4 regions of the Blastococcus goldschmidtiae genome follow, and region 1 is predicted to be linked to each of the others. Evidence: riboswitches for the same ligand, from Rfam matches in the RefSeq annotation. Region 1 holds a riboswitch; each other region holds the start of a gene.
What was found. A riboswitch is a leader RNA that binds a small molecule or an ion and turns the genes downstream of it on or off. The one in region 1 is predicted to bind cyclic di-AMP.
Positions count from the first base shown of each region.

Region 1 (3,201 bases):
CTGCTCCCAGATGATGTAGGCCACGCCGAGCTCGTTCCAGTTGGCGATGTGGTAGGCGGTGATGGCGTCCCCGAGCGCGCGGTTCGACATGACCATGTAGTCCAGCGCGAGCCCGGAGGGGTGCCCCCCGGGATCGGCCGCGCTGGGGCGCGTGCCACCGAGCCTGATGGAACCGGCGCCGGGCACGTTGCTGACCACCGCGTTCGCTGCCGCCTGCACCTGCGGCCGGACCGCTCCGGCGTTGTTGGTGATCCGCGCGACTCCGCGTGCGGCAACCGGGGCGGCTGCGGGGACGACCGACGGTGCCGGCACAGCGGCCGCGAGCGGGGCGGGCGCCCGGGGCGCGGGCGGTGCGGGCGGGGCGGGCGCCCGAGGCGTGGGCGGTGCGGGCGGGGCGGGCGCCCGAGGCGTGGGCATGGCGGACGCCCGCGGAGCAGGCGCCGCGACCGTCACCGGAGCAGGAGCGGGCGGGGCAGCGGCAGGTGCGACCGGCCGCGCGGCGGCGGCCTCCTCGGCAGCTGCGAAGGCCGCAGCCGCCTTCATCCCGGCCTCCGCCTCCGCAGCGGCCATCGCCGCGGCCGCCTTCATCCCGGCCTCCGCCTCCGCAGCGGCCATCGCGGCGGCCGCCTTCATCTCGGCCTCCGCCTCCTCGGCAGCGGCCATCGCCGCGGCCGCCTTCATCCCGGCCTCCGCCTCCTCGGCAGCGGCCATCGCCGCGGCCGCCTCCATCCCGGCCTCCGCCTCCGCAGCGGCCATCGCCGCGGCCGCCTTCATCCCGGCCTCCGCCTCCTCGGCAGCGGCCATCGCCGCGGCCGCCTTCATCCCGGCCGCCTCCTCGGCGGCGCGCCGGGCGGCGGCGTCGGCCTCGGCACGCTGCTGGTCCAGCGCGGCCTGGTCGGCGGCGGCCTGCGCGAGGCCGGCGACGGCCGCCGCCTCCTCGCGGCTGCTGCGGCTGGCCGCCAGCTCCTGGAGCGGCTCGAGCCGGTCCGCCACGTCGTCCGGCGCGGTGGTGGTGCCGATCCCGAGCTGCCCGGCGACGCTTCCCGACCCGGAGGGGGCGGGGGCCGAGGGCGCCGGCCCGGCGCTCGCGGCACCGGCGCCGACCGCGTCGGCGCGCGGGGCGACCTCGCTGCCGATGAGGGCGGTGGCCAGGACGAGGCTCGCGGCGGCGGACGCCAGGTAGGTGCCGGTGCGCACGCCGACCGCTGGGCGGCGGCGCGGGGAGGAGTGCCGGCGGCGGGCGCCGGAGATCGTGGTGCGGACGTTCATGGGTGCGGGTGCTCCGAGACGTGGGGCAGCGACACCCCGGCACGGGGTGAGGAGCTGCACGAGTGGGATCGGCGGGACTGCGCTCCGGGCACGCCCGCCTGCAGGCGGGCATGCGGGGAGCAGGGGCGCGGCTCAGCTGTGCGGGTGGACCCGCCGTCGGTAGTGGGTGCGGGCAGGTCCAGCGGCGGTGCAGGGGCGCGCCATCCGGCGGCTCTCCGTTCTTCCGATACCGCTTACCGGGTTAGCTGACGGGTTCGGGCTCAGAAGTGCCCTACGCGCGACGGATGCGTCTCCGGTGCGCGATTCACCCCAGTGCTGCGGTGGGTCCCCGGCTCGCCGGCGTCCTGCGTGGACGACGGCGACTCAGCGGCGTCCGCCGGACTCCCCGGGGAGGGGACGTGGCGACCGGCGGACGGCATGACGGTAGGCACCGTTATGCATCCGTGACAAACGACCAGGTAGTCGTGCCGATTCATGCGCCGGGCACCCGCCGGGGACCGTGTCCACCCGACCGGCAGGGCCGGAACCGGTCTCCCCCCCGCCGCCCGGGGAGCCTGCAGCGCGACGGGCTCCGGCGGCCAGATCCGGGGCCGGGGTGCAGCGGCCGGCTCGAGGAACCGGGGGTCAGAGGCGCCGCAGGGCCTTCATCGCCTGGGCCGCCATCCGGGCCTCGCCCAGGGCGTTGGGGTGTACGACGACCGGGTTGGTGCCTCCGACGACCGGCTCCACCCAGCGGACACCGATCGGCTGGCAGGCGTCGTGTCCCTCCGACACCCGGGTCATGTCCACGTAGGTCACGCCCGTGGCCTTCGCCGCCCGGCGGATGGCGTCGTTGAGAGTCGCCTGCACGCCCCGCAGGTAGGGGACGTCGCCTTCCGCGACGGGCATCTGCGGGAAGCACCCGCCGGTGGCCGGCAGGATCGACGGGTAGCCGAGGATCGCGACCTCGGCGCGCGGGGCCTTGGCGCGCACCGCCCGGAGCGCCTGGACCAGCGACGGGTACGTGGTGGTGCGGATGGTGTCCTCGAAGGACGAGCCGTACCGGTCACGGCACGGGCTCCCCCGGCCGAGCGTGGAGAGCCCCGCTGCGCCGCACTGGGTGATCGAGTCGATGAACACGCCGCTGTCGTTGCCGCCGATGGTCATCGTGATCACCTGCGTGTCGCTGCTGACCGCGTCCAGCTGCGGCGCCACACCCGGGTACTGAGCGGCGAGGTAGTCGCCGGTGTCGGCTCCCCCGCACGTGACGTCGGTGAGCCGGGCGCCGGTGGCCGCGGCGATGACGTGCGGGTAGTTGGCCGTCGAGCGCAGGCACTGCGGTGGGGCTGTGAGGTCGGGCGGCAGGACACCGGACGCCGCGCTGTAGGAGTCGCCCAGCGCGACGTAGCGGACCGGGCCGCTCCCGCCGTGCGCCTGCGCCGGTGGGGCGACCAGCACGAGCGTGACGAACAGGGCCGACAGGACGGCGGCGAGACGGCGCACGGGGCAGCTCCGGAGGGGGCGTGGACAGGCCGCACGGGACAACGACGGCCCGATCCCCGGGTTACGCGCGTCACACCTGCGAGCGTGGACGTACCTCTTCCGGATGCCCGTGGGCGGTCCGGAGGCCTCCCGGCGTACATCAGCGGTAACACGCCTGACACCATCACCGAACGATTTCCCGATCAGGGGTCCACACCACTCCCTCGCAGAGTGGCGCGGTGGCTGGATCGTGCCCGGGACGAGAAGGTGGGTCGTAGCGGATGGAGAGGATCCTCGTGACTGCCATAGACGCGGTACTGGACGAAGCTGGACTGACGAACGAAGCCGTCCGGTCCTACGTGAAGCACTGGGCACAGCACACCGGCGCCGAGCGGGTGGAGGTCATCAACGCCTCCGACGACGCGCGGCTGATCCGCGAGTCGCTCGACGCGGGCGAGTTGCTGCCCGCCG
Region 1 is NZ_JAVREI010000002.1:200,625-203,825, reverse strand. Features, by position in the region: gene RM425_RS05705 (hypothetical protein) at 1-1,269, opposite strand, end outside; cyclic di-AMP (ydaO/yuaA leader) riboswitch at 1,485-1,648, opposite strand; gene RM425_RS05700 (SGNH/GDSL hydrolase family protein) at 1,894-2,751, opposite strand; gene RM425_RS05695 (phosphoenolpyruvate carboxykinase (GTP)) at 3,027-3,201, shown strand, end outside.

Region 2 (3,201 bases), on a different contig from region 1:
AGAGTGCCTGCCGAGGGGCCCGTCCCAGCGACCTCAACGCCAATCTTCTCCCAGGCAGGGGACGTCGTCGGCGCCGGCATCGCCTACGTCGACCGGCCTGCTCGAGCGGCCCCCGCCCGACCGGGAGCGCGCCGCCGTCGCCGGGCGGCGCCGCGCTGCAGCGGGAGGGCCCACGACCCCGTCGGCGGCGGCCCGCCATCGATGACGCATGCGATGTCGCTGTAGGTCAGTCGGCTCCGCCGTCCGACTGCTCCTCACCTCGCGGTTCGACAGCCTCGTCACTGTGGATCACAAGGGTGCCGGACTCGGCTCCCGCGTCCTCGAGACGCCAGATGAGCTCTCCGACGTGCCGTTGCAGCCGCTGCCACTCGTCGTCCGGGTGCGTGGCGCCTCCGTCGAGCTCCCGGTGCTCTGCGAATGCCCGCAGGTAGGCCTTCAACCCCGCCCCCAACGTCATCAGGTCGTATCCAGACAGCGTCACGCTGTACGTCGTGCCGGGCTTCATCCCGCGACCGTAGGCAGTCCGTCAACACGCTGACCGGAGCGTGTCGACGACCTCCGTGGGTTACCTCTGCGCGGTCACCGCCCTCGGTGGTGCGTGCACAGGACTGCTGGCACGCCGCGTCGAGCGCGCGATCCACGACCAGCACGGCGAGGGACTGATCTCCACCGAGACAGGCCAGGGGCCATGGCTGCGGCGGCGTGCCCGAGCGTCGGGCGGCCCGTCGACAGCGCCCCCTGCCCCACCGAACCTTAGGGCAGGGGCCGCTTGTCGTCGGTCCTGAGCTCAGCGGACCACCGCGTTCAGTCGGTTACCCGGCTCACCGGAACGCCACGTGGGGGTGATCCATGTGGTTGGCCGTGGCGGATCCACGGTCTTCCATCGCACGCCACGCCCAGCCGGTCCACGGACCGGCGATCCGCTGCCGCCAGATCACGCTCTCGACGCCGAGTCGCGCCGCGTTGTCGATCACGAACTGGGCGACGGCGTCGCCCTTGGCCCGATCGGAGTAGACCATGAAGTCAGCCGCGCGGCCCTGGGTGGGGGTGTGCCCGGGGCGGGTGACGACCGTGGAGACGCCGAACCGCTCGGCGATCTCCTGGACGCCGGGCCGGACGTGCGGATCCCACGCCCCGTAGGCGCTGGAGGGAGCAGCCGCTCTGTGGGCCGGGGCCGGGGCCGGGGCCGGGGCCGGGGCCGGGGCGATGGCAGACCGATCCACCCCTCGGCTGGCGCGCTCGGAAGCCGCGCGCGGCGCGGCTGCCGGGACCGCCTCTCCGCTGAGGACGAGCCGCTGACCGACGCGCAGGACGTTCGGGTTCGCGCCGATCGCCTCTCGGTTGAGGGCGTGCAGCTGCTGCCAACTGGTGCCGTGGCGGGCGGCGATCCTGCTGAGCGTGTCTCCCGCCCGCACGGTGTACGCACCCGAGCCGCTGGCCGCTGACGGCGTCGGGCCGAAGCCGCCGATGCTGAGCACCTGACCGATGCGCAAGACGTTCGGGTCGGACCCGATCGTGTCTCGGTTGTCGGCGTGGATCGATCGCCACGAGGTGCCGTGGCTGGCCGCGAGCTCGCCGAGGGTGTCGCCGGAGCGAACTGTGTGGTCCCCGGAGTGGGCCTGGGCGGGGGCGATCATCCCAACGGAGACGGCCGCTGCTGCCGCGACGACCACGGCGGGTCGTGCCACGGCCGCCACGACAGGGTTGCGGGTCGGACGGCGATGCCGCCCCTTGTAGCGCTTGGACATGGGTGATGACCCTCTCGCCGCCTACGGGGTTAGCTGTCGGGTTCGGGCGAGAGTTGCCCGGCCGCATCATGCGGCTTCACCCCAAGGCCCGAAGGCCTAGTCCTACGAGGTGGGTCCCCCGCGCCTGCCCGTCGCTTTCGACAGGACCGGTGACGGTGGGCAGGTTGGGCGGTGCCGTCATCCGGGTCCACCGCTCGGCGAACCTCAGCACGGTAGGCAGACCCCCGACGCAGGCAGCAACCCCCGAGCCAGTTTTCCCTGGCTCGCCCGCGAGGATGAACAACGCGTCACCGGGAGCCTGCACCGCGTGTACTTGTCAGCTCCGGCCGACCACTTCTTCCGGGGATAGCCGGTCTGGGAAGTCCCACCTCTGGTTGATGGCGAGCAGCCGGTAGGTATCGCGGCGCCGTAGCCGGCGGTCGGCCCTAGGTGCGGGCCCCGGTCTTCGTCGACGTGCTCCCCGGAGAAGGGCGGCACCTGGATTGGTGGACGTGGCCGAGGCGCTGCGGGCTCACCCGGACCGCATGCGCCCGGTCGCAGCCGATCGAGACCGACGCGCAGCCCGTCCAAGGGACCCCAGCTGGTGGCCCGCATTGAGCACAGCAGCCCGCGGGCGAGGCCGATCGGCGGTCGCCTGTCGTCGCAGTCGCTCCGCCCGGTTACCCGGAGCCCGACTGCGATGCCTGATCGCCGAGGCCCGGGAATGATCCCAGCTGCTCGGCGACCCGGGGCACATCCCGCCCTTGCGCTACCCGGTCTGCTCGCGGATCTCGAACACCATCCGCACGGCCCGCTCACGCAGCACGTCGGGATACTTCTTCGGTGCTGGCACTGCGCCACCCTTCCGTGGAGTCAGTGCCTCCACCAGACCCGGCGCGGTTCAGGTCGGAGCGACGACGGGTGTGGGATCGGTGCGGTTGTCCGACCGTGCCGTGCGCGCCAATCGACGCCCGCCGGTGAGCGACAGAACGGCAGTGAAGACGACGGCGCCGGTGAGGACGATCATCGTCCCGGAAGGCACGTCGAGGTGGTAGCTGAGGTTCATTCCGACGAAGCCGCATCCAGCGCCGATGACTGTGGACAGCCAGAGCATGCGGGAGAAGCGGTTGGTGAGCATCCTGGCTACGACGGCGGGGATCACCAGGGTGGCCGCCACAAGGGTGACCCCGATGACCGTAAGGGTGGCGAGGATCGCCAGTGAGAGTACGAGCATGAGCAGGGCATCAGTCCGGGCGACACGTACGCCGCTGACGTCGGCGACCTCGGGGTCGAAGGTGGCGAACAGCAGGGCGCGGTAGTTGAGGAAGATGACTGCGACGGCGAATGTCGTGATGCCGGCGAGGGCCAGAACGTCTTCGGCCGAGACTCCGATGATGCTGCCGAACAGCGCGGCGTCGAACGAAGGTCCTCTGCTGCCGTAGTGCGACAGCAGCGCCACGCCGAGGGCGAACGA
Region 2 is NZ_JAVREI010000005.1:40,782-43,982, reverse strand. Features, by position in the region: gene RM425_RS09480 (hypothetical protein) at 227-505, opposite strand; gene RM425_RS09475 (LysM peptidoglycan-binding domain-containing protein) at 822-1,688, opposite strand; cyclic di-AMP (ydaO/yuaA leader) riboswitch at 1,753-1,901, opposite strand; gene RM425_RS09470 (metal ABC transporter permease) at 2,629-3,201, opposite strand, start outside.
Region 2: another riboswitch for cyclic di-AMP. It lies ahead of RM425_RS09475 (LysM peptidoglycan-binding domain-containing protein); the one in region 1 lies ahead of RM425_RS05705 (hypothetical protein).

Region 3 (3,201 bases), 220 kb from region 1:
CATGGGTGCTGTGCAGATGGCACAGACGGAGCTCAAGGATGGACGGGACACTGAAGCGCTGGAGCTGGCGCAGCTGATCAGCGAGACGCAGATGCAGGAGATCGCCGAGATGGAGGCACTACTCGTAGAGCTCGGCGGCTGATCTCCACCTGGTGCTGCCGGTCACTGATCGGCAGCACCAGGTGCCTGATCACCCTTATATTCCCGCCTCCGAGAGGCTCCATCGTTGAGCCGACACAGCGGGCGCCGATGATGCGGTCGAACAGCGACCGCCCACCGGTGTGACCGGGCCACCGGCCGCCGACTGCCATTGGTTGTCGATCGGCCGATGACGACCGACGACCCGGGGGCAGCCTCCCAAAATGACGTACCCGCTGGTCCAAGAGCTCGCCGAGAAGATCCCCGTCGCGGTGACCTGCCGGGTGCTCGGCTTCTCCACGCAGCCTTCTACAAGTGGCAGACCAGCCCGGTCAGCCAGCGCGACCTCGCCGACGCCTACCTCACCAACGCCCTCATCGACGCCCACGGCGATGACCCGGAATTCGGCTACCGGTTCGTCGCCGACGAAGTCGCCGGCGTTGGCCTGGTCGCCGGTGAGCGGCGGATCTGGCGGCTGTGCTCGGCGCAGAAGCTCTGGTCGACCACGGTGCGCAAGGGGTGGCGGGCAAGAGCCCCGGCCCGGCGGTGCACGACGACCACGTGCAGCGGAACTTCACCGCGCCCGCCCCGGACCGGGTGTGGCTGACCGACATCACCGAGCACCCCACCGCGGAAGGCAAGCTGTACTGCTGCGCGGTCAAGGACCTGTTCAGCAACCGCATCGTCGGCTGCGCGATCGACGAGCGGATGACCGCCCAGCTGGCCGTCACCGCACTGCGCACGGCAGTGGCCCGACGTCGGCCCGGCGGTGTGGTCGTGGTTCACAGCGACCGCGGATCGCAATTTCGAGCAAGATCATTCCAGGCGGTCCTGACCGCCGCAGGCCTGCAAGGTTCGATGGGGCGAGTTGCTTCGGCAGGTGACAACGCTGCGATGGAGTCATGGCACGCGCTGCTGCAGAAGAACGTCCTGGACCGCCGCCGCTGGCGCACCCGCGCCGAGCTGCACGCCGCGATCGTGTTCTGGACCGAGCACACCTACAACCGCCGCCGTCGGCAACGCGCACTGGCAAGCTCACCCCGGTCGAGTTCGAACTCGCCTTCACCACTCAAGCCGCTATCGCGGCATGATCACTCCCAACCACCGTCAACCGAAGCTGCAGCAGTCCCGATCGGCGTCGGATACACCGGCGGCGTTCTGCGGCGTCAACTCGAGGTCGTGCGGCTCCGCGTCTGAAGCGGTCAGGGAAGACACCTGGGAGTCCGCCGTCAAGCAGTGGTTGACCGAGCTGACAATCACACGCGGTGCAGGCTCCTATGACGCATAGTTCATCCTCGCGGGCGCAGCGGGGAAAGTCGACCCGGGGGTTGCTGCCCTCATCCGGAGTCTGCATACCGTGCTGAGGTTCGCCGAGCGGTGGACCCGGATGATGGCACCGCCGAACCTGCCCGCCGTCACACCGGTCCTGTTGAAAACGACGGGCAGGGCGGGGGACCCACCTCGCATGACTAGGCCTTCAGGTCTTGGGGTGAAGCCGTGTGATGCGGCCGGGCAGCTCTCGCCGGAACCCGACAGCTAACTCCGTAGGCGGCGAGAGGCTCACCACCTATGTCTAAGCGCTACGTCGGGCGGCACCGCCGCCCTACCCGCAACCCTGTCGTGGCGGCCGTGGCACGACCCGCCGTGGTCGTCGCGGCAGCAGCGGCCGTCTCCGTCGGGATGATCGCCCCCGCTCAGGCTCACTCCGGGGACCACACGGTTCGCTCCGGCGACACCCTCGGCGGACTCGCGGCCAGCCACGGCACCTCGTGGCGAACGATCTACGCGGACAACCGCGACACGATCGGGTCCAACCCGAACCTCCTGCGCATCGGTCAGGTGCTCACCACCGGCGGCTCCGGCTCGACGCCGTCAGCGGCCAGCGGCTCGAGCGCGTACACCGTACGCGCGGGAGACACGCTCAACAGGATCGCTGCCCGGCACGGCACCACCTGGCAGCAGCTGCACGCCCTCAACCGGGAGGTCGTCGGCGCGAACCCGAACGTCCTGCGCGTCGGTCAGCGCCTCCTCCTCAGCGGGCAAGCCTCCCCGGCCGCCGCGCCGCGTGCCGTTCCAGAGCGCGCCAGCCGTGGCTCGGACAGGCCCGCCCCGGCCCCAGCCCCCGCGCCGACGTATGCAGCGGCTGCGCCTTCGAGCGCCTACGGGGCGTGGGATCCGCACGTCCGACCCGCCGTCCAGGAGATCGCCGATCGGTTCGGCATCTCGACAGTCCTCACCCGCCCCGGGCACACCCCCACCCAGGGCCGCGCGGCTGACTTCATGGTCTACACCGACCGGGCCAAGGGAGACGCCGTCGCCCAGTACGTGATCGACAACGCGGCTCGGCTCGGAGTCGAGAGCGTGATCTGGCGGCAGCGGATTGCCGGTCCGTGGACCGGTTGGGCGTGGCGCGCAATGGAAGACCGCGGATCCGCCACGGCCAACCACATGGATCACCCCCACGTGGCGTTCCGGTGAGCCGGGTAACCGACTGACCGCGGTGGTCCGTTAAGCCCGGACCGACGACAAGCGTCCCCTGCCCCGCTGTTCGGTGGGGCAGGGGGCGCTGTCTACGGGCGGCCCGACGTTCGGGCACGCCGCCGCGGCTGTGGTCCCTGGCTGCCCCGGTGGACATGACCCACTGACCCACCGACTCCCGCCTCACAAAGTCTTCTGTGTGGAGCCGGCGCAACTGCGACTGATGTGTCCAGACAGCGGACGCCAGCCGAGTCACGCCCCCGCGTGCGTAGCTCGTCGGTCGGCCGATGTCGACCGCCAGCCTGGGGCCCGAACCAGTCCCGACGGTGGGATATCCCTGGTCTGCGGATTCGCATGAGCTCCGCGAAACTCTCGGTTCCTGTCGGGTGCCGGCGGAGGGCCCCCTATGAGTGAGCAGTGATGATATGTCGCCCCCATACCCGCGCCGCTCTCAGAGTCAAGTCACTGCTCTTTGGCGTTCTGCATCCGACCTGGCTCATTCGGCCACGTCCTCCAAGGCCAAGAGGTCGTCGATCGTCTGCCGTCGACGGATCAGACGCACGGCGCCTCCATCGATGAGCACCT
Region 3 is NZ_JAVREI010000002.1:424,395-427,595, forward strand. Features, by position in the region: gene RM425_RS06760 (DUF305 domain-containing protein) at 1-142, shown strand, start outside; partial or broken gene RM425_RS06765 (IS3 family transposase) at 342-1,229, shown strand; cyclic di-AMP (ydaO/yuaA leader) riboswitch at 1,526-1,701, shown strand; gene RM425_RS06770 (LysM peptidoglycan-binding domain-containing protein) at 1,783-2,616, shown strand; gene lysA (diaminopimelate decarboxylase) at 3,113-3,201, opposite strand, start outside.
Region 3: another riboswitch for cyclic di-AMP. It lies ahead of RM425_RS06770 (LysM peptidoglycan-binding domain-containing protein); the one in region 1 lies ahead of RM425_RS05705 (hypothetical protein).

Region 4 (3,201 bases), 220 kb from region 1:
ATCACCTACGACCCGGAGGCGGTCTCCGAGGACGACATCGCCCTGCTCGCCGAGGTCGCTGACGAGTCCGGCCGGATGCTGTCGCCCTACGTCGGCCTGGATTCGCCGATCAGTGTCCAGTCCTGGAACCACCAGCTGAAGGTCGACTCTGCCGCTGATCCTCGCATCAAGCAGTACGCCGATTTCATGACCTTCAACGCCGAACTCTTCCCCGAGCCGGGTGCCACCTGTCAGAGCCCACAGTTCCTGGCCGACCCGCTCGTGGAGGATGGCGCCGCCCTCGACCCCGATTCCGGGACGTCGGCGCCGTGATCAGCTCGGCGCCCCGCGCACGCACCGCCAGGTGGATTCCACCGGCGCGTCGGCGGGAGCGATCGACAGGTCATCCAGTTCCGGACGAGTGCCGTGCCGGGCGAGCGAGTCGACGATCAGACCGGTGGGGAGGAGCGGTGACGGAAGAGACGACCGCTCGGTCGGGGTATCGCCCGCTGCGGGCCCTTCTGGGCGTGGTCGTCGCAGTCGGGCTGCTGCTGCTCGGCGGCGGAGCGGCCGTGGCGCTCGGTCTGGGTCGGGACGAGGCGCCCGGCGCGGATTCCGTGGACGCCGGCTTCTCGCGAGACATGTCCCGCCATCATCTGCAGGCAGTGGAGATAGCCAACCTGGCGTTCGAACGCACCGAGAATCCAGAGATCCGCCAGATGGCGTTCGACATCTCGGCCACGCAGACCAATCAGGCCGGTCGCATGCAGGGCTGGTTGTGGCTCTGGGGAGTCCCACCCGCTGGTGGCGAGACGATGGCCTGGATGGCGACCGACGAGCACGCCGGCCACGACGCGGCCATGGGGGCCGACGGCCTGATGCCGGGCATGGCCACCGAAGTGGAGTTGGCGGAGCTGCGCGACTCGTCGGGCACGGCATTCGACAGGCGCTTCCTGCAGCTGCTGATTCGTCACCACCAGGGTGGTCTGGAGATGGCGGAGGCGGCTGCGGATCGTGCCGAGGAGCAGGCGGTGCGCAGTCTCGCGGGCACGATCGCCGAGACGCAGACTGCCGAGACCTCGACGATGACGAAGATGCTGAGTGCCCGCGAAGGCGAGCCCTTGCCCGAACCCTGAGGCGGGGTCAGGCCCTGCACTCCCTGAGTGGTGTCGGCGCCGAGACCTTCCTCAGTCGATCGTGGCCGATCACGAGCCCGCCGAAGGTGGGTCCTTCCGGCTGCAGTACTTCCTCTGTCCTCGGCCTTGCGGCAGGCGTCCTGCTCGGCCCTCCTGTTCGCCGAACCTTGCGCTGACTGCAGGTCGCCCCGCTCTGTCGTGGGACGACGGTGACTTTGCTGGTCACACCGGCCGCCGTTACCTGACCGTGACAAACTATTCGGTGTCGTAGTACCGTCTCGCCCGGTCCGGTTGAGCCCGCGTCCCTCGACCGAGGGGCCTCGGCCGGATCCCGCCGAACTGTCATCGATGACCACCATCAGGACAGACCGGGGACCCACAGTTCCCTCGGGGTGAATCCTGCGCACTGCCCGGTGCCAGGTAGGGCGCCTTCCCGCCCGAACCCGTCAGCTAACTCGGTAGGCGGCGCGAAGGAAATGGAGCTCGTCGCGTTGGCGACCCTGCGTGCACGACCTGTCCGCGACGACCTCTCACCCGGTGAGCGATCTGAACCCTTCCGCCGGCGCCGGCGACGTCTCCTCGGCAGCACGATCGCGGGCTCTGCGCTGGCTGCCCTGATGAGTATCGCCATCAGCTTTTCGATGACTCCAGCCGTTGCGGCGCCGGGTGACGAGGCTGCGGTCGCACGGTCCGACCGTGATTCAGCGGCGGCTGAGGTGCGACGTCTCGAACAGCTGGTCGCCGAGGCGGAGGATGAGCTCTCGCGCTTCACCGTCGAGGCCGAGGCGGCCGCGGACGCCTCTCGGCGGGCACAGGAGGAGCTCGCCGCCGCGCAGGCCGCGGCATCGGCTGCGGAGGTGGACCTCCAGACCGCTACGGCGGCGGTGGAGCAGGCGCGGGCCGGAGTCGCCCGTCTGGGCCGGGAGAGCTACATGGGAAGCGATTCCCTGGAGACCGCGGCGGCCTTGCTGGACTCGGACGGCCCGGCGGAGTTCCTGCAGCGAGCCTCCACACTGGAAATGCTGACCGACGATCGCGCGGCCGAGCTCACCGAGTTCCGTGCGCTGGAGCGGGAGAAGGCCGAGGCCGGACGTGTTGCGCAGATGGCCCTTTCAGAGCGCGACCAGGCGGCGGCCGGCGCGGCTGAGCTCGAGGCCGCTGCGCAGGCGCGACTGGTCGAAGCCAAGGATGCCTACGACAGCGTCACCTCTGAGCGAACTGCCCTGCAGGGCCGGCTGCAGCAGGCCGAGATCGCGCTGCTCGAGCTCGAGGGCGCCGCGGACGGGCGGGCCGCGTGGGCGGATCGGATCAACACGGAGAACGCGCAGAGAGACGCACAGGCTGCCGCCACAGCGGCGGCGGCTGCCAGCGGTCGCGCAGTGGCTCCCACCACTGGTCGCGTGACCTCCTGCTACGGCTCTCGCTGGGGAACCATGCACTACGGCGTCGACATTGCCGCGCGCATCGGCACGCCGATCTATGCGCCCGAGGCCGGGCGGGTCCTCCAAGCCGGTCCGGCCAGCGGCTTCGGGCTGGCCGTATACGTCCAGCATCCCGACGGCTCGATCACTGTCTACGGGCACATCAACGACTACTTCGTCCAGGCCGGTCAACAGGTATCGGTCGGCCAGCAGATCGCCGAGGTCGGCAACACCGGCCAGTCGACTGGCCCGCACCTGCACTTCGAGGTGCGCACCGGCGGGCTCAACGCTGACCGAGGCAACCCGATCCCCTGGTTGGCGGCGCGCGGCGTCTCTCTCGGCGGAGGATGTTGAGCGATCGGCGCGTGTGCAGGTGGGCGCACCAGGGGCCGAGCGGGGGGCTCATGGATGCAACGCGTCCGTGGGCCCCCGATTTCGTGCGATCAGATCTCTCGCCGGTCTGCTGTCAGCAGCCCGTGCTCCTCTTGAACGCCGGACGTGCGTCGCTGAGTCAGCCGTGGCGGAGCAATGGTCGAGCCCGGGACGGTGCTCGGCTGGTTACCCCGTCGCCGCTTCCGTCGCCAGACGTCGCCCGCCAGAACCGCGACTGACAGGACGGCGCTGACGGTCAGGATCGGCGGGACCAGATGCGTCCACGAGTCGAT
Region 4 is NZ_JAVREI010000002.1:417,649-420,849, forward strand. Features, by position in the region: gene RM425_RS06730 (DUF3105 domain-containing protein) at 1-312, shown strand, start outside; gene RM425_RS06735 (DUF305 domain-containing protein) at 450-1,115, shown strand; cyclic di-AMP (ydaO/yuaA leader) riboswitch at 1,438-1,595, shown strand; gene RM425_RS06740 (M23 family metallopeptidase) at 1,733-2,890, shown strand; gene RM425_RS06745 (TVP38/TMEM64 family protein) at 2,980-3,201, opposite strand, start outside.
Region 4: another riboswitch for cyclic di-AMP. It lies ahead of RM425_RS06740 (M23 family metallopeptidase); the one in region 1 lies ahead of RM425_RS05705 (hypothetical protein).